2 regions of the Lysinibacillus sp. OL1 genome follow, and region 1 is predicted to be linked to the other one. Evidence: riboswitches for the same ligand, from Rfam matches in the RefSeq annotation. Region 1 holds a riboswitch; the other holds the start of a gene.
The links. A riboswitch is a leader RNA that binds a small molecule or an ion and turns the genes downstream of it on or off. The one in region 1 is predicted to bind glycine.

Region 1 (12,236 bases):
ATCGCTTCTTCTTGCATAGAAAGTGGCTTGAAGTTTAATTTTTCTTTGGCTAGACGGATGATTGTTTCATCCGTTGTATTTTCGATCAGGTAACGCAGAATACGTGGATTTTGCATTTTGGAAATAATAAACTCCACAATATCTGGATGCCAATCTGCTAGCATAATCATTTGTGCGCCACGACGTGATCCACCTTGCTCCACAAGATGTGTCAATTTAGCAATGTCATCTAACCAGGATACAGAACCAGATGATTTACCGTTTACACCACGAGCTAATGTGTTACGTGGGCGTAATGTTGAACCATTTGTTCCAACACCTCCACCGCGGCTCATAATCTCCATAACTTGCTTACGGTGATCACTGATACCTTCACGAGAGTCAGCGACAAATGGCATCACGTAACAGTTAAAGAAGGTTACATCAGTTTCAGATCCAGCTCCATAAATCACTCGTCCAGCTGGAATGAATTTCAAGGATACTAATTGCTCATAAAATTTTTCAAACCATTCTTGGCGTTTTTCTGGTGTTTTTTCAACAGCGGCAAGGCCCGTTGCATTTCGTTTTGCAATTTGTTCATAATATATCTCAAGAGGCTTTTCTAGCACGTCAATTGAACGCGTAATCACACCCGTTTCTTGCTCTTGCGGATCGTCTAATGCGCTACGATAATCTTCTTCAATCAAAATCTCTGCTGTTTTTGTAGAAATATCCAATTTTTGAATTGTCCCTAAACCACGTGCAGGAAATTTCGGATCAGCTTTTACCGTTAATACAACAAAGTCGCCGGCTTTCAATGTTTTCTTTTCTGTGTCTTTAAACGAATAGCGATCGATCATGACAAGTCTCGATACACCTTTGTGTGTAATATGCATATCAGATGTTACGGGATGTACCTGCGGGAATTGTTCAATATCTTTGTTTAACTGTTCAAATTGATTGTTTACTTCGGGTTGATGATTTGTGAGTACCATCGTTTTGCCTCCCTTATTTTCTTCATTACAAAATAAATACACAATATCTCGTGTTGTTAAACACTACATATTGTGTATATGTCTTTAAAAAAGATACTATATATAGTTTTTTAATTCAACTCTTGCTTTTTTTAATAGATTCAGAACTACTTGTTATGACTAGGATTGAACGTTAAAAAATATTTTTTTCATACCATTTTTTACTTTTTAAAGTTCCACTCATCTGAAGCATATTTTTTTTCTTCTAAAGCTTGGACATATTCTAATTGCTCCTCAGAAAGTGTAAATGGTTTTAATTCAATTTGCAACGATTTTGCAAAACCATCTCTAAAAGCTGTCACACATTGTTCAACTGTCACTGGCTCTTTTACAAGACTGTTGATGGCAACAGCCTTTTCTGGTAGCTTTCTACGCATACGATTCTTCGCTTCTTCACTGGAGAAATTAAATACGGATAATAATTTCTCTTGATCCAAATCTAATAAAATGGCGCCATGCTGTAAAATGACACCCTTTTGACGTGTTTGAGCACTTCCAGCTATTTTTTTCCCTTCTACGACAAGTTCATACCAACTTGGTGCATCAAAGCAAACAGCACTTTTTGGACTCTTCAGGTCCGCTCTTTTCTCCTCTGTATCAGGTACACTAAAATAGGCATCCATACCCAGGTTATGGAAACCTTGCAAAATTCCCTCACTTAACACACGATATGCCTCTGTCACAGATTCTGGCATATTCGGATAGCTTTCCGTCACAATGACACTATAAGTTAGCTCATGTTCATGTAGGACAGCTCGTCCACCAGTTGGTCGACGTACAAAACCTAAGCCTTGTTCACGCACAGCATCTAAATTAATATCTCTTTTAGCTTGTTGAAAATAACCAATGGATAATGTCGCAGGCTCCCACTCGTAGAAACGAATTACTGGTGGAATTAACCCCTCACTATGCCAATCAAGTAAGGCTTCATCTAGTGCCATATTAAAAGAAGGACTACATTTCCCTGAATTTAAAAAATACCAAGTTGTCATATGCTCATCTCCTACAAATATAAAATGATCCATCAGGCCCCACCTGTGGGTCAACTTTAACGAATAGTATACTACAGTTCAAATTGCGAACGATTGCTTGTGTAACGAAAAAAGCGATTTCGCTACAACCTAGTTAATTTTATCAAACTCATTGGACTATCGCTAGCGCATCTTTTATAATAATAGAGAAGATAGAAAGGGGTAAGAAAATCTTGGACATACTTATCACAATCGGTGTCGTTTTAGTAGTCACAATTGCATATATCGGAATTAATGCACTACGACTCAAAAAAGCCGTAACCAACCTAACACAAGAGCAATTCATAGAAGGCTATCGTAAAGCCCAGCTGATCGATGTTCGTGAGCAAAAAGAATTTGATGCTGGTCACATTCTTGGTGCACGAAATGTTCCTTCGACAACACTACGTCAACGTTATAAAGAAATTCGCCCAGATTTACCAGTATATCTATACTGTCAAAATACAGGCCGTAGCTCACGTGCTGCACTATTTCTTAAAAAACGTGGGTACAACCAAATTTACCAACTTCAAGGTGGTTTCAAAACTTGGACAGGTAAAATAAAAGCAAAAAAATATTAATGCTCTCATCAGAAAAAGTCGTCTCAAAGTACTATGAGACGACTTCTTTTTTAAAAAATTCAGAGTTTCTACTATATTATATCTATTTCAAATGATGCTGTACGAGCTTCATGTCATTAAATTAAAAAAGTAAAGCAACAAAACGCATTATAATCCCCTTTTTGATACAAAGTCTACTTTGAACGAGTTCGCTACTTGAGTCGGGTCCTCATAAAAATGAGCGCTTCGTCCACTTTTTTGAGCGTCCTTTTCATTTGTTTGAGCACTTCCACACTCTTTTGGAGCGGTTTTCACTTATGTTTGAGCACTTCGACAGCTATGTTGAGCAATCTTCCAATAATCCATCTCATATTAAAAACCCCTTCACGAAACACTTTGTATGACCAAAAATACTATTTTTCGTTAGAGATATGCCTGTTACGAACCCCATTCTTCTATTTTTCTGAAAATAGTCAAAATTTATTGTTGAATAATTTTAGAAGCACTGTTAGGATGTATAATATCTTACAATAATAATTGATTATCAAGTTAATAAGCTATGAATGCTATGGATCAAACTATAGCAGGAGCAGTTCTGGAGAGAGCGCACATTGCGTCGCCGAAGGGTTCACTATCTCAGGCAAAAGGACAGAGGAGTAATACAGCTTTTATAAGCGATGCTACATAAAATATTTAACCTATTTCATGTAGACATCTGTGAGTAAATGATATTTGTTATTCTGACGTTTTTCCGAGACTAGTGTCACAACTAGTCTCTTTTTATTTTTCCAGTCATAGTTTTTTATGCATCTTTGAGGGGGATTAACGTGGAACAGCAACAATTAAAACGAGATTTAAAAAATCGCCATGTGCAGCTTATTGCCATTGGCGGAACAATTGGGACTGGTTTATTTTTAGGCTCTGGAAAAGCCATTGCCTTAGCAGGGCCTTCGATCATCCTAGCCTACTTAATTGTGGGGACAGCGCTATTTTTTGTGATGCGTGCCTTAGGTGAATTGTTACTATCCAACGCAGGCTACACTTCATTTACGGATTTTGCATCCGAGTACATAGGGCCTTGGGCAGGTTATGTAACAGGTTGGACATACTGGTTCTGTTGGATTATGACCGCAATGGCAGACATTATTGCGGTGGGGGTTTATACACAATATTGGTTTGATCTCCCACAATGGGTGCCAGCCATTGGTTGCCTTGTATTGTTATTACTACTAAATCTATTAACCGTTAAGCTTTTTGGTGAGCTAGAATTTTGGTTCGCTATTATTAAAGTTATTACGATTGTCGCACTTATTATTATTGGTCTTATTATGTTAGTAACTGGCTTTCAAACTAGCTCAGGGACCGTATCAGTTGAAAATCTGTGGGCACATGGAGGCATGTTCCCAAATGGTATATACGGCTTTTTAATGGCCTTCCAAATGGTAGTCTTTGCATTTGTTGGAGTGGAATTAGTGGGGGTTTCAGCAGCTGAAACCGCAGATCCTCAAAAAAATATTCCTTCTGCCATTAATAAAATTCCATTTCGCATTTTGCTTTTCTATGTAGGGGCATTATTTGTCATTTTATGTATTAACCCATGGTATGAAATGTCTGCTTCAAGCAGTCCCTTTGTCCAAGTGTTTACATTAGCAGGTATCCCGATTGCTGCTGGTATTATAAATTTTGTTGTGCTTACTTCAGCGGCTTCAGCAGGTAACAGTGGGTTATTCTCCACAAGTCGGATGCTCTATAATCTTGGTAACAATAAACAGGCGTCTGCAGCATTCGCAAAACTCAACAGAAACAGTGTGCCAAGTAATGCTCTCGTTATTTCTGCTATTGTTGTATCAGTTGGTGCTCTGTTAAGTAAGTTGATGCCAGAGAATGCCTTTAGTGTTGTGACGACAATCAGTGCAATTTGTTTTATATGGGTGTGGAGCATTATCATCATTTCTCACATCATCTACAAACGAAAAAAACGTGCTTTACATGAAGCTTCCATCTTCAAAGCACCACTGACTCCTTTTATCAACTACGTCGTGCTTGCGTTTTTCGCCTTTTTATTAATGGTGATGTTTATTTCTGAGGCTACGCGTACAGCACTGCTGTTAACACCAATTTGGTTTATCGCTTTATTTATTATTTATAAAATGAAAAAAAGATGACTTCAGACTAAGCGCTGAAATCATCTTCACTTATTAAAAAATAGTCATATCCCATTCTGTTGCTAGCTGTTTCAGCAACTGTACACCTGCCACACTGTTTCCTATTGGATCAATCGCTGGTCCGTAAATTCCGATACCACAGCCAGTAGGAAACGGCGAGTGCAGGCCTGCATGTCCTGGAACAGCCGCAAGAATCGCACCTGATACACCACTTTTGGCAGGGAGGCCAATAAATGCCGCAAACTTCCCTGAGGCATTGTACATACCACACGTTACCATTAAAGCCTTCGCTAATTTTGCCACTTGTTTTGGGAATAGCTGTTTCTTTAACAGTGGGTGATAGCCATCATTCGCAATAACTAGGCCAATCATGGCTAAATCTGATACATTGACTTCAATTGCACATTGCTTCAAATAAACCTCAAGTGCCGCCTCTACTGGACAATCTAAAAACCCTGAATCCATTAAGTAATAGGCCAATGCTCGATTACGATTAGCCGTTTGCCACTCTGACTGGAATACTTCTTCATTGATACTCAATTGCTTGCCGATGATTTGTTCTAAAAATTGTAGAATCTTTGTGACCTTCTCTTGCGGAGAATGACCAGCCAACATGGAGGATACCGTAATAGCCCCAGCATTAATCATCGGGTTAAAGGGTTTACCTGGCTGATGACTTTCTAAGCGAATAATTGAGTTAAAGGTATCTCCTGTTGGTTCAACATCTACTCTTTCTAAAACATATGGTAAGCCTCGATCCATACAGGCTAAAATAAAGGTAATAACCTTGGAAACGCTTTGAAGGGTAAATAGTTCTTCGGTATCTCCCGCTTTGATTTCGTGGCCTTCAGTCCCCACAATCGCCACAGCTAATTGATTAGGATCTTTTTTGGCTAAAGCAGGGATATAATTAGCACATTGCCCTTCTTTGGTAGCTACACGATACTGTGATACCCACTGTGCTAGAAGATGATGCTGATGATTGGGTTGTGTTGACATGTCGCGTTCTCCTTTCAAAATGAGGCAAAAACAGAGCCTTCATAGTTCTCCTATGAAGACTCTATCCTGTTAGCGCTTAGGTGGCTGTGTTCCCTCTGGAATTAAAGATTGATATGTTTCACCATCTAGACGTTCTTGCCATTCCTTTTTCGCTTTTTCAATGTATAGAGGATTATCCAGCAACGCTAAGGCTGTACAAGCCATAATTTTAGCAGCCTGTAGCATTCCTTTATGCGCTATTGGGGTCACTCCCTGAGACACTACCTGCCATGTATGTAATGGTGTCCCTAATGCCATGCATACAGTTGTACACTGTACGGTTGGTACGTTCCAGCTAACATCGCCAACATCTGTAGAGCCACCCATAATAAATTCAGGTAGCATGCCTGGAACATGATCAGCAATCACTTTGCCTTGTAATTGCTTGGCATCTTCTCTGCGTAAGCCCACTAATGAAGCTGCTTGTACTTTTGGTGTAAACGTATTGAAAATTGCCTGCGCATACTGTTCATCCTCTATTGTATAGTCTGGCATACCAATTTCAAGTATTTGTTGATACATCACATCATAAAGTGTTTTATTTGTAATAAGATTTGATGCAGCACCTTCAAACTCAATGTCCACTGACGTCCCTGTCATCATTGTGGCACCCTTTGCAATGTTCTCAACGCGCTGATAAATTTCCTGCACTTGCTGCTTTTTAGGTGCCCTAACTAGATACGTTACCTCTGCATATGGTTGAACGACATTTGGCGAAGTTCCGCCAGAATTAGTAATGGCATAATGCACACGTGCTTCTGGAATGATGTGTTCTCGTAAGTAGTTTACCCCAACATTCATAAGCTCAACAGCATCTAAAGCACTTCGTCCAAGATGTGGTGCAGCTGCGGCATGAGCACTTTTGCCCGTAAACTTAAACGTTGCGGCATAGTTTGCTAGAGAACTACACGTCATCACAGTCGAAAACGTACCTGGATGCCAAGAGATCGCGATATCAACATCATCAAAAAGGCCAGCCTTTGCCATATAAGCTTTACCAGATCCATTCTCCTCTGCAGGGCAACCGTAAAAACGGATTGTTGCTGACTGATGATTTTGCTCTAAATAATCCTTTACAGCAACAGCAGCTGCGAATGCGCCAGTACCTAATAAATTATGACCACAGCCATGTCCGCTTCCACCATCAACAAGAGGCTCATGTTGTGTCGCCCCACCTTTTTGACTCAAGCCTGGAAGCGCATCATATTCACCTAAAAAGGCAATGACAGGCTGACCAGAACCATACGTTCCAACAAGCGCTGTTTCAAGAGCAGCAACACCGACTTCTGTTTGAAAACCCTCTTTTTCTAGTGCCTGTTTCATATATTCCATCGATTTCTTTTCTTGAAAATGAAGCTCGGGCACAGCCCAAATCGCATCGCTTAATGCTACTGTAGCTTGCTGTTTTGCTTCAATTAATGTTGAAATTTTTTCATGATAACTCATATTTGTCCCTCCAAATTCATTATGCTTTTAATAATGTTCCTTTTTGGTCGTTTAATGTGACAAGCGATACAATACAGATAAGCGCAAAGCCAATTAACATCCAAAAGGCTGCATCAAAGGAGCCATTAAAGGCATCAACCATAAATCCAATTGCCATCGGTGTAACAAACCCTGCTAATTGTCCCCCTGTATTGGCAATCCCCATTGCAGAACCTGTGATAGAGGAAGGTAATTTCTTGAGCACAATAACAGGTAGTAATGTAATGACAAACGCAATAAAGATCGAAACGACTGTTTGGTAACCAATAAATAACGTCACTGTTTTGGCAGTAAACATTAAATACAATAAAAGACCAATGACTGCGCAGGAAATAGAGCCTAACACTTTCTCCATACCTTTTGGTAGCTTATCAATGATATAGCCACTACCATATACACCAATTATCGTTGTAATAGCTGGTATTGTTTGCGCCCAACCAATGGACATTAAATCCAAGCCTCGATTTTTTTGAAGATATGTTGGAATCCAAGAAACTAATCCCCAGTTCACTGCATAAATACAAAAATAAGCAATGATTAAATTCCACATTAGGGGTGTTTTCAATAACTCTTTAAAATTCACTTTGTTCGTAGTATTTTCTGTTCCAGCAGTAGCTGCCTCATCTTGCGGGAGTTGAATGTATTTCCAATATAAAAAGGCAATTATGGCCCCAATTGCTCCAATGATGATAAACATCATGCGCCAGCCAATCGTTCCTAATAGATAAGCAGCTAGCAAAGGGACGATGAGTGAAACAATGCCACCAGAAGTAAGCATGATGGACATCGCTCTACCTCTTTCCTCTTTTGGGAAAATCGTAGCAATAATTTTAGAGCTTGATGGCTGAAAACCACCCTCACCAATACCAAATAAAAAACGAATTACAATCATCGCTGTTAAAGACCAAGCAATAGCTGTTAGGCCCGTAAAAATAGACCACATGATAACAGCCATCAATAAAACTCGTTTTGCGCCAAACTTATCGGCAAGCCAGCCACCCGGTATTTGCATAATGGCATAGCCTAAAAAGAAAGCGCTTAAAATAATACCCGTTGAAGATGCATCCAGTTGCAAATCTCCTGTAATCGAAACCACTGCATAGTTCATAATATAGCGATCTAAATTCCCTAAAGACCAGCCTAAAAATAAAAGTGCAAGGATGACATTTCTAGATTTCTTCGTTATTTCATTTGTTGTCATACATATCCCTCCCATATATAGAAATCCTCTCTTTATTGCCACGACTATTCTTGAATATGCTTGCCCCCTTGTCCGTAAATCCCCTTTTATATACCGACATTTTCGTTATATATTCGTATAATAATCAAAGTTCAATAAAAAGACAATATTTTTTTGAAAATTTCTAATAGATAATCGTCTTCGTAAATCCATATTATGTACCTAAATAACCGCTGAATTTAGTGATTTATCAGTATTTAAGGCTTCAAAAAGCATAAAAAAATGTCCCACACCATTTATTGGTTTGGGACATTTTTGTTTTTAGACAAGTTGATACATTTTAATAGGTCTGCCTCGAGTATGCTGTAATTCTTCTCCACAAATTCTCGCTAAATCTACATTACATAAATCTGCTACGATTCGTTGGGCATTTCTCTCGCTCATTTGCAGTTGTGTCGCTAAATCCTTTGTCGTAAAATGCTTCCAATGCATTTTTTGTACAAGTGCATGGATTTTCATATAGGTTTTAATACTAATATTCCCTTTTTTTAGTTTTTCTAAAATATAAGGGTCTTCTGCTCGGTAGGAATAGGATAGCTCTTCTACATGCCCTACCGATTCAATAATGGTGCCATCATCCTGTATCATCACGATGTCAATAGCCTCGTTTTCCTTCGTCTGTCTTAGTCCTCGGTGAGCATGTAACTCAGCATTGAACACTGTTTGAGCAAAGCCAATGCCTGCTGTCACCTTTGTCTCCATTTCAATCGACAACTGATACATTTTTTCCTGTAAAAATCGTATTTGCCCTTCAATCGCACCTCTTGTACTAAAGATCGTATATTTACCATTCCCCTCTTCAATAAGAGAGCCATCAATCTGTTCACAGAGCTGTAGTAGATTTTCCTTCGTGCGCAATTCTAAATATTGAATACGATAGCCTTGCTTCATGCGCTCTTTTAATGAATCGAAGTCCTTAATTTCAAGCATGACTGCACCAATTTGTGTCTCTTTATAATAGGACGTTTTGATCTTCTCTGTAAAAAGTTGAACTGTATGATAAATTTCTGTTTTTGTTGGGGAAACCCAATAAGATGGCACACCACGTTTCTTCAGCTCTTCATCAACAGAGGGATAACAAGTAATCGCAAAATCAATTTTGCCCGCCTGCCAAAGGCTATAGTGGAAATCAAATAGCTCTTGTGGATCAATAGCGACATCAAATTCCTTTAGATACATATGGTGGACATTATGCCGAATCTCTGCAAGACTTTCTGAAGCCATTTGAGAAGGCGAAGGAATAATATCGATACTAACATTTTCTATAAACTTTTTTTGCTGATAGGATTGTTCTAAAAAACCCCGATAAATAGCCGCTTCGGAAAAAATAATATGGGTCAATTTATCTTGGGATACATTCGTTTGGCGGGCAAGTTTATAAGGGATGTAACCAGAAAACAACCAGAAATCGACAGCCTGATTATGTGTCTCCACAAGATGCTTTGTTTCCGTCGCCACTTCATATATATACGGAATAAATTCCATATCCTGTTCGATTTCTCGTGCTAAGGCAATAATTCTTTCAACGGATTGAATGGGACCAACAACACCTATTTTATACATCTTTTGTTCCTACCTTCTTTGTGAAACTACAATCTTATGTAAAAAATTTCTTCCTTTGTTGTACATAGTATAGCGGACAATCAAATTACTAGACAAATCTTATGTATAAAGAAAAGCCTCGAAAACTGTTCGAGGCCATCTGGAAGTAACAATTATTGCTCGGTTGGATACATGTTTGTATAGAGTAACTCTAATCTTTTAGAGAGCTTTCCATAGGCTGTTTGCCATGCTTTACGTGCAGCATCATTACTGCTCCCTGCTGGTTCGTATATAGCATGGACCTCTTCAACCTTCTTCAAATCACCCTCTGCTTGCGTGAGCTTCGAATAATTTTTAACAACCTTCTTATCAGCATCACTCAGAGCATCATAGGCTTTACGGATTTCACTTACTTTCTCCTGTAAACCATTGATATATTCACCTTTTACAAGAAGTGAATTGATGGATTCAATTAATGACAATGCATTTTCATTCGTTTGCTGTTGTCCTTTTTGCTTATCAATGATCAATTGTCTAGTTCCTGCATCAATCAGGCTCACTTGTTTAGATGTAAGCTTTTCATATGCCTTGATCACAGTGCTTGGATTTGAAGCAAAGGATTTCTCATAGGTCTTCATAAAGCTTTCCACTTTTTTCACGTCAGCAAGCGCAGTTTTTAAAATATCATAGTTTGTAATCAATTTTTTCTCACTTGAACTAAGGCTACTATATTGTGTCGAAAGATTTTTAATACTTTCAATCGTTACGACATAGAGATTACTGGAAACAATTGTGGCAATATCATTATTTAGCTGTGTAATTTTCGATGCATTTTCATCTATATTTTGATTTTTTAATAAAGCTTCATATTGTTCTTTTGCTAAATGCTGCTGATTCGCAGGTAATTTCGCATAAGCTTTTTGCACTGTTTCAATTTTTTTAGCCTTTTTCGCAGCATCTGTTTCTTCTCTAGCGGTCTGTATTTTTTTATAGAAGGATTTCACACCTGTAATATCCTTATTTGCTGCTGTTAATAAATAATAATTTGTCACGTATTTTCTTGCAGCTGAAGACAATTTTTTATAGGATTCAGAAGCTGTATTAACAGCGGTTTCTAATTGATTGAATGAATATTTCGTAACATCCGCAAATTTGGCAATATCCGCCACTAACGCCTCTGCTGCTGCTTTATCAGTAGGCACTTTACCATTGCCATCAACTGAAATCTTTGGCGTGTTTAGTAAAAATTCTTCAGCATTATATACAAGTGATTGCTGTAAATTTGTAAGATTATTATAAGCTTTTAAAGTACTTGTATAGCTTGAATTAAGTTTACTTTCCTTTACACCAGTTGTTGCAGATAACTTTTGATAGGCATCCATATCTTTAATTACTTTTTCAGCTGCTTTTAAATCTTTCTGTAAGGCAACAAGACTATCGTAGCCAATAATTTGTGCTGCTGAGGCTTTCGTTAAGCTCTTATATTCCTTGATCATTTGATTGACATTATTGACATGACTTTGCCATGAACCAGCAGACGGATTGAACGGATAAACATCATCGCTAATATAGCTATCTATAACATTATTTAAATTTATAATTTGGCTTTCTTCTGCACGTTCTGCTGTAGTCAAACGCTGCACATACACATCTGGCACTAATTTTAATTGTTTATACGTTAATTTTTCATAGACTGTACGGATTGATTTAGCAGTCGTCACTTGTTTATTAGGCGTACTATTTGTAGCTAATTTATCAAATGATTTAATGAATTGCTCGACCTTTTTAATATCCGATTTAGCCTCAGACAAAATTGCTTGGTTTTGAACAGCGGCTCGGAAGCTTTGTGATAATTTCTCAATATCTGCTTCGATTGTCTTTACGCTCGCTTGTAAGGAATCAACATCCGAAGCTACATATTTCACAAGTGAATTCTCATAGGATAATAAATTAAGAATAGCTTGATTGAGTTTTCTCACTTCTTTTATCTCTTCAAGATCATTTGGCTCGTTTAATAGATTTTTAATGCTCTTATATAGGGTCTCATCTACATCTAAGCTACGCTGTAACAGATCTAGCTTATTATAAGCCTCTTCTAGTTCCTTTATTTCTTTTTCATTACTAGTCTCTATTTTGCTCCATTTTTCGTTTAACTTAGTTATTAATTCAACATCAGCAAGTGC
Region 2 (12,236 bases), on a different contig from region 1:
TTTTTTGTCTGAATTTTAGTGTAATTTTGGTGGGTAACCGCTGTGAACAATCGTCATGATGACGAACCATCCGAATACAGCAGCACTTAATAAGTTGAAAACAACGCTTAATAGGTTCTTTTCTTTAATTGCTTGGAATGTACCAAATACAGCTAAAATCGCTACTAGACCAAAAATAACCATTAATAAGTTCATTAAAAATAGACACTCCTTTCGACATCAGAAAATGAATGTCGCAAACAATATTCCTCCTTAATTGTAAACGTTCTACTTGTTTTTGTCGAGGACTAAAATACTGTAAACTATGAACATTTATCGTCAAATTGTGGCAAAGCCTGTATAATAGGAAGTTGAGGTGATAACTATGATGAACGTACGAAGTTATTCTCTTGGTCCCGTCCAAACGAATTGCTATATCGTATCGAATAAAGAAAAAGAATGTATCGTATTTGATCCAGGTGAAGAGGCGGAGCGTCTAATTAAAACAATCCGTAGCAACGGCTTAAAACCTCTTGCTATCTTTTTAACACATGCCCATTTTGATCATATAGGGGCAGTAGATGCAGTGCGTGAGGTATTTGACGTTCCTGTATGGATTCATGAAAAGGAAGTTAGTTGGCTAGCAGATCCAACGAAGAATGGCTCTAGTAAATATCCTGCATTACCAGATTATAGGGTAGCCGCACCAGCGCAAGATACAATCATCAAAAAAGAGCAGCAAATTGAAATAAGTAATTTTGTGTTTCAAGCTGTTTTTACACCTGGGCATTCACCGGGGAGTATTTCTTATATCTTTGAAAATGACGGTTTTGCCATCGTGGGAGATACGTTATTTGAACAAGGTGTAGGACGTACAGATCTATTAGGTGGATCAACCAAAATTTTATTGGAATCTATCCATCATAAACTGTTGACATTACCTGAGGATACTATTATCTATCCTGGACACGGTAATTATACAACGGTAGGTGCAGAAATGGAGACAAATCCTTTTTTAAATGGATTTTAAAATAGGGACAATAAACTGTTTTAGCACATAAAAAAGCGTATCTCACCGAAAGTGAGATACGCGATTTTGTTTGTATTAATGACCGCCACCAGGTACGTGAATGAATGTTGTATAGTACGTGAAGCCAGCGAAGAATACAGTTAAATATGCTCCGAAAATGTACATGTACATACGTTCTGAAAGGTTTAAGAAGCCTAATAATAAGAATAAACCTGTATTACCTAAGAATAATAGCGATACCTCGTTCATACCTCCAAGGTAGAACATAACGGCAAAAATACCTGTCCAGAATGCCATAACTTTATACATATTATCCATGAAATTTCCCCTCCTTTTGCCCACGACACAATAATCTCTTACTCATTATAAATGATATGAAAGGTGTCTGTAAACTGGAACTTCTCCATGTTTGTGACAAACAAATGGATTTTTAATCTAGCTATCGATTTCTGTCACGTTTATTTCATATTTACATAAATCGCAATTATGTATCATACTTTCCATTTGCACAAATTCATTATTCGTAAACAATGCATCTAATTGACCTTTTAAATAGGATTCATGTAATGAACAAACAATTTCAGAATAGGCTGTCAGTTGCTCCTGGAATGGACAATTGAAAATGGAGAAGATAACTTTTTTTCCTTGCTCAGTTTGTTGAATTTGTGGAATATAGCCAATTAAAGCGGCATTGTCCGTTAATAGCTGAAGTTTTTCATCGAAGGAAAGAGAATTACTTACTGTCAATTCAGCACTCATATAATTTTTCATTTGCTGGTAGCCGTCTTGGTAGCTAATTTCCTGGCACTTTGTTAATGCAGATGGACCAAAGTCTTCAATTAATTGTATCGTCCATTTTAATAAACGATCTTCCTCGCGTCTTGGAAAAGTAAGAGATACGCCTTTTTCTGAAGCTTTATAAACACGTCCAGGTCTGCCACCTTTACCTGTTTTTACATAGTCAGCTGTAATAATATTTATTTCTGAAAGCTTCGTTAAATGAAGTCGAGCAACGTTTGGATGGATACCGAATTTATCAGCAATATGTTGTACAGTAACTGTTTTTTTCTCTTGCAATATGTACTCATAAATAGAGTATCTTGTTTCATCCGCTAGTGTACTAGTAATTTTTAATGGATGGATCATGAGCTTCACCTCTTTAATTTATTATAAAAATTATGTTCGTCTACCAAGTGTTAGGAAAATAATCATGTTGATACTATTATATTGTATTATTGAAAAAGATACAGTTCATTTCGGCATAAATATTAATTTTTTCATGTATTTATATTCTTTTTTAGTGGAAAATTGCACTTTATCCACATTTTTATAGCAAAAAACATTTTTGGTAGAAAATTAACTTACAAATTTTTATTTTCTGAAAAGGGCTTTTCTCGTGGCGAGTTCCTCTTTATACTAGGAAATAACGAATAGAGCGGTCATATTCGAATGAACTAAAAGAGAGGTGCATATATGCAGAATTTTGAAACAGTTGTCGAACAAAAATGTGAGCAACTTTTACTAAAGGCCTATCATTTTGGAGCATCCGATTTATTGCTAGTTCCAGGAAACATAAAGTATCGGATCTATTTTCGAAAATATGATAAACTTCTACAAGCTGGTGAGCTACCTTATGAACTTGCAGAAAGAATGATCTCTTACTATAAATTTCTTGCAGAATTAGATATTAGTGAGCGTCGTAAACCTCAAAGCGGTGCCTTTCAAAAGGCAATGGAGCAAAATTCTTATTCGTTTCGAGTATCCACACTTCCTTCTGTATTTTTAAAAGAAAGCTTAATTATTCGTTTACTTCTCCAAAATCATGCATTTCCACTAACTTCCCTAAGCTTTTCCAAAAGCGCAGCTCACCAACTCATGGAGCTGATACAAAACCGACAAGGTCTTCTGTTTTTTACGGGAGCAACAGGCTCTGGCAAGTCTACTTCACTTTATTCCCTCATCCACTACTGTTCCACAGAATTGAATCGACATGTAATCTCTTTAGAAGACCCTGTAGAAAACAGTCAAGCCAATTTACTTCAAATTCAAGTCAACGAGCGAGCAGGCGTTACGTATGCTGCAGGATTAAAAGCCATTTTACGCCATTCACCTGATGTCATTATGATTGGTGAAATTCGCGATAGAGAAACAGCAAATATTGCCATCCAAGCCTCTTTAACAGGGCACTTAGTTGTCTCCACTATTCATGCAAAAGACTCCATTAATTGTCTCTATCGTTTAATGGATTTAGGTGTGTCGATAGAAGAGCTTCGTCAAACGGTTATCGGTATAGTTGCCCAAATGCTTGTTCAAACCTCAGCTATACATGAAGAACGTCGAGCTGTCTATGAGATATTACATGATGACCATCTATCAAGAGCCATCACCGCCATCAAAGATAAGGGCAATTACAAACTTCCTTATGATTTAACATTAATGGGACAAAAAGAATTAGTGGAGAGCCTATATGCAGTTACAAACATACATCGATAAAATGACTCTTTTTTATAATCGGGCTACGAAATGGCGGGTAAAGGAGCAAGCTCAGCTTTTCAATCGTTTATGTGTATTAATGCAGGAAGGATATTTATTTCCCCAAGCTATTTCCATGCTACTACCTCATCATATTGAAGCACATGAGGACATACAACAGCAAATTGATGAAAAGCTCAGACAAGGAGTAGGCGTTGCAGGGATATTTGAAACATTACAGCTAGGGAATCATTATTTAATGGCAATTAAGGTGGCGGAAAACAATGGTCATATGATAGAAGCGTTTGAAGGTGTAGCTAAACAGATAACAGTAAGTGAAAAGACTAAAAAAAAGTTAATCAAGCTGCTGATCTATCCTGTCACACTGATTATCTTTTTATTGTTATTATTTTTTGTGTTTCGTACATTTTTTTTGCCGAACATTGAAAGAATGGTCGGCAGTCGTACCTCTGAAACAGAGGAGACAAGCATTGCATTGTCCAATCTGTTATTGCATGTTCCAGATGTAGTTATCTCGACCATGTTCATAGTAATAGGTAGCGTATTCCTTTTTCGATTCTATCTTAAACGACAAGCTGTTGCTCATCAACTTACAGTCTTATTAAAAATCCCCTTTCTACAACGCTATTTTAGGTTGACTTTGACAAGGCAATTTGCTGCTTATTTAGGAAGCTTACTACAAAGTGGATTTTCATTACAAGCAAGCCTACAGCTATTAGAGGAACAGCAACTACAACCATTTCTTCAAGTTCTTTCACAGCGTATAAAAGATAGAGTCATCTTTGGAGAATCACTCACACAGGCGGTAACGATCATGGCCGTTTTTCAAAAGGACTTTCCGATGTTCGTTGAGCATGGCGAGCACAGCGGTTATTTAGCAAAAGAGTTAATATTGTATAGCGATTTATTAATGGAAAAGCAGGAACAGCTTTTGCAAAAAATATTATCGTTTGTGCAGCCTAGTTTCTTTATCCTTATAGCTGCTTGTATAATAGCGGCTTATATCAGTTTATTATTACCCATCTATCACATGATTGAATTAGTTTAGGAGGAAGATGATGAAACGTCTTAACCAACAAGATGGTTTTACTTTAATTGAGATGCTTATAGTTTTGTTAATTATATCTATTCTTATTTTAATTACAATCCCAAATGTTACAAAGCATTTCGCCACAATAGATAAGAAAGGCTGTACGGCTTATATAAGCATGGTACAAGGTCAAGTAGAGGCGTATCGTGTAGATTATATGGCTTATCCTACCTTAGAGGATTTAGTGGCAAAGGGCTATTTAAAGGAAAATGAAACAACCTGCCCAAATAAAGAAGAAATAGTGATTACTAATGAGGGAGAGGTACGTCCAGCCAATGTCAACTTGGAAACAGGTACGGATAGCTAATGAATGTTCGTAAAAACGGCGGTTTTACCATTCTTGAAATGCTGGTTGTCTTATTTCTTGTTATGAGTTTAACAGCAATTGTTAGTAAATTCTCATTGAAAATAGCAGAAACCAAGGAATTAGAACGATTTTTTACGCAATTACAGCTAGATATTCAATATATTCAAACCTATAGTATGAGCCAACGACAATATATAGCCTTGAAAATGGAAGGTTCAATAAATCGTTATACTATTCAAAAAGATATTTATACTCATTTATATGAACGTTCTTTTCCGAAGGGGGTTGAATTTTTGCCAGCTGAGAGTTCCATTCAAACACTTGTCTATAACTACAGCGGCAATGTGATGTCAGCAGGCACCATGGCATTTAAAACACCACAGGGCAAGAAAAAAGTAATCATAACATTAGGGCGAGGGAGAGCTAGGATTGAATGAGTCAGGCTATTCTTTTGTAGAAACTATTTTAGGTGTGGGTATTTTGATGTTACTTTGTACCTCGTTAATCCCCATTACCTATACGATGAAAACAAATCTTGCTAATAAAAAAATGGAGCTAATTGCAGCTGAAACAGCATACGAAGGTTTAAAACAGTACCATGCGATTCAAGTAACAGAGGGCTCTCGGACCATTGAACAGGTTGCTTATCATTGGATCGTTGACGAACAACAAGTTTGTGTCCAATTTCAAAATTTACAGGAGTCACGCCAAAAATGTATCCAAGTGACAGGTGAAGCCTCGTGAATGAAAAAGGCTATACATTAATAGAAGCTATGTTTCAATTAGTCGTTTTTGTGCTTATTTCTCATTTTTTTGTCCTTATAATACTTTGGTTTGCAGAAATGAAATCAACTATGCTAACAGATGAACAAACAAAGTGGGAACTATTTGTTTCCGACTTGAACCTCTCTCTAAAAGAACTTTCCACCTTTTCCATTCGTGAAGATCAAAAAAGAATAACTTTCCAAACAGCTAATACGCTCCATCATGTTGATTGCTACTCAAATATTATTCGTGAGCAGGTAAAGGGTGGACATGTTCCTATGCTAATAGGAATCAATAAATGTCAATTTAGCTATTCCGAAAATAAGCTGACGGTAGCTGTTGAAATGGCGAGTGGTATTCAAAAGGAGCGAGCCTTTTATGTGCCAATTATTGAAAAATGACAGAGGGGCTATTTTTTTGATCGCAATTGCATTATTATTTTTTGTAACTACTTTTGTTCTTGCGTATTATATGTCTTATGAAATGCAGTATCGAACATATGATGGGCTAGAAAAATTGAATGTTCGAGCTACGATAAATTTATTGGGACAAATTTTGTCAGACAGTGTAGAATCGTAGTTATAAGAAGGTGAATCGAATTGCGAAAAATATATTTAGTTGGTTTTATGGGTAGTGGAAAAAGTGCATTAGGAAGACGCTTAAGCTATTTATTGAAGATGCCATATTATGATATGGATCATGAAATTGTGCGTCAGCAGGGGATGACCATTCCACAGATTTTTGAAAAATACGGTGAGGCCCACTTTCGAGAAATAGAAACAGAATTTTTGAAAAATTTCAGGGACGAGGCTTGCATTATTTCGACTGGTGGTGGCGTTGCCATTAATGCTGAAAATCGAAAAATTATGAGACGCAGTGGATTGGTGTTTTTTTTAGATGCGTCGTTTGAGGATATTTATAAACGAGTTCAGCATGATCCAAATAGACCCATTGTACAGAGCTCTACAAAGGAGGAGCTAGAAAGTCTGTATCACTACAGAAGGAAGTTTTACCGTGATGCAGGTCATATTCAGGTACTGACAGAAGGTAGGACGATTCGCCAAATTCTAGAGTATTTAGTATTTCAAGTGAAAAGGTTAAAAAACGAACGATGAATATATTATGTCAATTTAATGTTCGTGTTTTATTATCTTTTAAAAAATGATTGCCTTTCCAATGCATTTAATGTTAGGATATAGACAAATAAGTAACTAAATGTTCATTGAATACTAAATAGTACCAAGATTTATCTTGGGCGGATGATTGTGCGGGGAGAGAGCGTGTAGACGCCACCGAAGGAGCAAGTAGCAATGGGCTATGAATCTCTCAGGTAAAAGGACTCGTACAAGACGCAACTCTGGAGAGAGCTGTAGTATAACAATAACAGCCACCAAAGGGGAAAGCCGACTGATTGGCAAGGGTAAAGCTTGCGAGCCAGTCTGGTGTAACTTTCAGGTGCAAGGACAGAGAATCCCGAAAAGGGGTTCGTCTGTCTTTTTTTATGTCTATAGCCAGTTTTACGTAATTGATTGTAGGAATACAAAAAGCAGACGAACTACTACCAGTAAAAATGTAACTAACAATAAGGGGGCAAAAAAGAATGGCGAATGAATTAAAACGTACACCTCTATTTGAAGAATACGCGAAATATGGTGCAAAAACAGTTGACTTCGGTGGATGGGAATTACCTGTTCAATTCTCTTCTATTAAAGAAGAACATGATGCAGTGCGTAATCGTGCAGGCTTATTTGATGTATCACATATGGGAGAGATTTTAGTAACTGGTCCCGATGCATTAGGTTTTTTACAAAATCTGTTATCAAATGATGTCTCAAAAATTGTTGACGGTCAAGCGCAGTACACGGCAATGTGCTATGAAGATGGTGGCGTTGTTGATGATTTATTAACATATAAATTAGCTGACAATCACTATTTATTATGTGTCAATGCAGCTAACATTGAAAAAGACTATGATTGGATGATGGAAAATCAACATCAATATGATGTGACGATTGATAACCAATCGGATGCCTACGCACAAATTGCTCTGCAAGGACCATTAGCAGAAGAAGTTCTTCAATCCCTTACTTCAACTGATGTAAGTGCCATTAAATTTTTCCGCTTCCAAGAGAATGTGGAGGTTGCCGGACATAAAGTATTAGTTTCGCGCAGTGGCTACACAGGTGAAGATGGCTTTGAATTATATGGCGCTCCAGAAGACATCAAAGCGCTTTGGGGTAAAATTTTAGAGGCAGGTCAAGAAAAAGGTGTGGTTCCAGCTGGACTAGGATGTCGTGATACACTTCGTTTTGAAGCGGGGCTACCACTATATGGTCAAGAGCTATCAGCAACAATTTCTCCTCTAGAGGCTGGTATTGGCTTCGCTGTGAAATTAAATAAAGAAGGCTTCATTGGTCATGAAGCATTAGTAGCTCAAAAGGAAAATGGTCTACCACGCAAACTTGTAGGCATTGAAATGATTGATAAAGGCATTCCACGCCATGGCTACAAAGTGTTTAAGGATGGTCAAGAAATCGGTGAAGTGACAACTGGTACACAGCTTCCTTCATCAAAACGTAATGTTGGTCACGCATTAATTGACAGTCAATTCGCAACAATCGGAACTGAACTGGAAATTGAAATTCGCGGTAAACACTTAAAGGTAATAACAGTAGAAACACCGTTTTACAAGCGTTCAAAATAATAGTTGAAAAGAGGGACCTACATTTATGAAACATCGTTATTTACCTATGACGGAGCAAGATCAAAAAGAAATGTTAGACGTAATCGGTGTATCCTCAGTCGATGAGTTATTTGAGGATATTCCTGAGAAAGTCCGCTTTAAAGGCCTTTATGATATTAAAGAAGCAAAATCAGAATCTGCGTTATTAAAAGAGTTAACGGCACTTGCTGCTAAAAATAAAGACACAAATGCCAACGTATCATTTTTAGGTGCAGGTGTTTATAACCACTATAAACCAGTGATCGTAGACCATGTTATTTCTCGTTCAGAATTCTATACAGCTTATACACCATATCAGCCAGAGATTTCACAAGGTGAACTACAAGCCATCTTTGAATTCCAAACGATGATTGCTGAGCTAACGGGAATGGATCTTGCTAACTCATCTATGTATGACGGTGGTACAGCATTGGCAGAAGCGGGTATGTTGGCAGCTGGTCATACGCGTCGCAAGAAAATTTTAGTGTCAGAAGCAGTGCACCCAGAATATCGCGATGTTGTTGCTACATATGCCTATGGTCAATCCATTGATATCGTGACTATCCCGCAAAAAGATGGTGTGACAGATGTGGATGCATTAAAAGAGTTAATCGATGACAACACAGCGGCTGTTATTGCACAATATCCAAACTTCTTTGGCCAAGTGGAAGATATCCAAGTGATTGGGGATATTGCACATGCTGCAAAAAGCTTACTCGTTGTATCTTCTAACCCATTGGCATTAGGAATTTTAACGCCTCCTGGCAAGCTTGGTGCTGATATTTGTGTAGGTGATGCGCAAGTATTTGGTATTTCTGAAGCTTTCGGCGGCCCACATTGTGGTTTCTTTGCAGTGACAACAAAATTGATGCGTAAGGTTCCAGGACGTCTTGTTGGTGAAACAGTGGATGGTGAAGGCCGTCGTGGATACGTATTAACACTACAAGCACGTGAGCAACATATCCGTCGTGATAAAGCAACTTCGAATATTTGCTCAAACCAAGCACTACTTGCACTTGCAGCTTCTGTAGCGATGACAGCTCTAGGAAAACAGGGAATTCGTGAAATGGCTACTCAAAATATCGCGAAAACACGTTATGCAAAAAATGCCTTTGAAGCAGCAGGCTTTACAGTAGCATTCCAAGGTGCACACTTCAATGAAATCGTTGTGAAAACGAATAAATGTGTGAAGGAAATCAATAAAGGCTTAATCGAAAAGGGTATTATCGGTGGCTATCCTTTAGGTCAAAATTATGACTCTCTTAAAAATCATGTGCTAATCGCAGTAACTGAATTACGCACGAAAGAAGAAATTGATGCACTTGTTGCAGAAATGGGGGCTCTTAATGCATAACGAAAATCAATCACTCATTTTTGAAATTTCAAAAGAAGGTCGCGTTGGCTATAGTTTAGAAGCACTAGATGTGCCTGAAGTAGACCTAGCAGATTTATTACCTGCAAACCTAGTACGTTCAGAGGCAGCAGAACTACCTGAAGTATCTGAGCTTGATATTATGCGTCATTATACAGCACTTTCTCGTAGAAACCATGGGGTAGACTCGGGCTTCTATCCGCTTGGCTCTTGTACGATGAAATATAATCCGAAAATTAACGAAACAGTTGCACGTCTTTCAGGCTTTGCAAATGTTCACCCATTACAGGATGAATCAACAGTACAAGGGGCAATGGAACTTCTTTATGATCTTCAAACGTCTTTAGTAGAAATTACAGGGATGGATGAAGTTACATTACAACCAGCAGCAGGTGCTCATGGTGAATGGACAGCGTTAATGATGATTCGTGCGTTCCATGAAGCAAATGGTGAAGGTCACCGTAACAAAGTAATCGTGCCTGACTCAGCTCACGGTACAAACCCAGCCTCAGCGACAGTAGCAGGCTTTGAAACAATCACTGTTAAATCAGATGAAAATGGCTTAGTTGATATCGAAGACCTTCGCAAAGTAGTAGGTTCTGATACAGCAGCACTCATGTTAACGAACCCGAATACACTAGGGTTATTTGAAGAAAACATTATCGAAATGGCAGAGCTAATTCACTCTGTAGGCGGTAAAGTGTACTATGATGGTGCGAACCTCAATGCTGTAATGAGTAAAGCACGTCCTGGCGATATGGGCTTTGACTGTGTGCATTTAAATCTACACAAAACATTTACAGGCCCACATGGTGGCGGTGGCCCAGGTTCTGGTCCAGTAGGTGTAAAAGCAGATTTAATTCCATTCCTACCAAAACCAGTATTAGTAAGAACTGAAGAAGGCACATATCACTTTGACTACGATCGTCCACAATCAATCGGACGCGTAAAACCTTACTATGGTAACTTTGGTATCAATGTTCGTGCTTATACTTATATTCGTACAATGGGGCCAGATGGCTTAAAAGCTGTTACAGAATATGCTGTATTAAACGCAAACTATATGATGCGTCGCTTAGAGCCATTCTACGATCTACCATATAACCGTCACTGTAAACATGAATTTGTCTTATCAGGTCGTCGTCAGAAGAAGCTAGGCGTTCGTACATTAGATATCGCAAAACGTTTGTTAGACTTTGGCTACCATCCACCTACAACATACTTCCCATTAAATGTGGAAGAGGCGTTAATGATCGAGCCAACTGAAACTGAATCTAAAGAAACATTAGATGCATTCTGTGATGTAATGATTCAAATTGCGAAAGAAGCAGAAGAAAATCCATCAATCGTTCAAGAAGCACCTCATACAACAGTCGTATCTCGTCTAGACGAAACACGCGCTGCTCGTACACCAGTGCTTCGTTATCAAAAAGCATAGTCTCCAAAACCGTTCACGTTTAGGTGAACGGTTTTTTTTGCACCTTAAATTACAAGCTGAATGGATGAACATTGGATTTTAGCGTGCTGGCGACGTAATATAAAGCCAAATAAAAGTGTGACTGATTACTGGCTCATGACTTTTGGGAAGAAAATCATAAAAGGAAAGCAAAATTTTCGATTATTTTGTTTAGATGTAACTTTCCAAGGATAAGAGGGTGAAGTTGTAAATGAAGAGGTGAACAATGCTATTTCTCCTAACTATTTTTGGAGGTTGGACTTTCCTTTTTGAAATTCATAATATCCTGAAAGAAAAGTACAAATGCTTAAAGAACTATTTTATATATATTCATCCTAAAAGACTAATGTCGTTATTTGATTAATACTTTTTATTCATTTTTCCTATATAGAAGATTATTTAAAAAAACAGCTTTGGGCCCAAGAGTAATTGAACCTTTAGTTTTTTTTTTATAAAAAAATAGGATTAATCCTATATTAACTGAAAAAATATCATAATTATTATATGTAACATTTTTACTAAAAATACTTTAAATTGTTTTTAATTACAATATCTTCTATAGAAAATATTGACATTAATTTTTGGTGTTATATAGTTACTTTTGTGATACATCCTATCATTAGTGAATAAAAAATGCATAAAAGAAGAATTAGAGTTTCTAGTACATAGCTTAGCCTCAAATTGATTTTTATTCCTGAAATATTCTTTATAAGAAGTAGTTATATAATTCTAATCCTGTATTTTTATCACTAAATGTTTATGCTTACCCGAAATTCGTTATCTAAAGGAGGGACGGCTGTAGAAATATACAGCCAAATGAATGGAGATTATTAATCAAACAAACAGAACCATGCTATTTGAAGAAATTAATCCTGAAAAAATGGACTTAATTACGCTTGTTGGAGATGTAAAGGGGATCGACAGTCTAAGTGATGAAAAGATTAAAGAAATTCCATGATGGAGATGATATCGGCTACATTATTGACGAGAAAACGAGCACGTGTCAAATTGACCTTGTGTTT

Region 2: it holds a riboswitch for glycine, as region 1 does, so the genes downstream of both, gcvT (glycine cleavage system aminomethyltransferase GcvT) here and EW028_RS22150 (amino acid permease) in region 1, are expected to answer to the same signal.

The regions. Positions count from the first base shown of each region.
Region 1 is NZ_SJDS01000018.1:7,554-19,789, reverse strand. It holds gene EW028_RS22165 (vitamin B12-dependent ribonucleotide reductase) at 1-974, opposite strand, end outside; gene EW028_RS22160 (lipoate--protein ligase family protein) at 1,175-2,005, opposite strand; gene EW028_RS22155 (rhodanese-like domain-containing protein) at 2,218-2,604, shown strand; glycine riboswitch at 3,169-3,245, shown strand; gene EW028_RS22150 (amino acid permease) at 3,411-4,748, shown strand; gene EW028_RS22145 (glutaminase) at 4,782-5,747, opposite strand; gene EW028_RS22140 (M20 family metallopeptidase) at 5,817-7,232, opposite strand; gene EW028_RS22135 (MFS transporter) at 7,252-8,472, opposite strand; gene EW028_RS22130 (hypothetical protein) at 8,773-10,074, opposite strand; gene EW028_RS22125 (hypothetical protein) at 10,227-12,236, opposite strand, start outside.
Region 2 is NZ_SJDS01000003.1:335,069-347,304, forward strand. It holds gene EW028_RS08835 (DUF2759 domain-containing protein) at 16-195, opposite strand; gene EW028_RS08840 (MBL fold metallo-hydrolase) at 365-1,009, shown strand; gene EW028_RS08845 (DUF2626 family protein) at 1,085-1,327, opposite strand; gene EW028_RS08850 (helix-turn-helix transcriptional regulator) at 1,445-2,155, opposite strand; gene comGA (competence type IV pilus ATPase ComGA) at 2,483-3,502, shown strand; gene comGB (competence type IV pilus assembly protein ComGB) at 3,477-4,550, shown strand; gene comGC (competence type IV pilus major pilin ComGC) at 4,561-4,899, shown strand; gene comGD (competence type IV pilus minor pilin ComGD) at 4,899-5,336, shown strand; gene EW028_RS08875 (hypothetical protein) at 5,329-5,643, shown strand; gene comGF (competence type IV pilus minor pilin ComGF) at 5,640-6,065, shown strand; gene EW028_RS08885 (hypothetical protein) at 6,082-6,243, shown strand; gene EW028_RS08890 (shikimate kinase) at 6,264-6,779, shown strand; glycine riboswitch at 6,924-7,016, shown strand; gene gcvT (glycine cleavage system aminomethyltransferase GcvT) at 7,265-8,368, shown strand; gene gcvPA (aminomethyl-transferring glycine dehydrogenase subunit GcvPA) at 8,394-9,740, shown strand; gene gcvPB (aminomethyl-transferring glycine dehydrogenase subunit GcvPB) at 9,733-11,196, shown strand; gene EW028_RS25250 (hypothetical protein) at 12,035-12,172, shown strand; gene EW028_RS25255 (hypothetical protein) at 12,147-12,236, shown strand, end outside.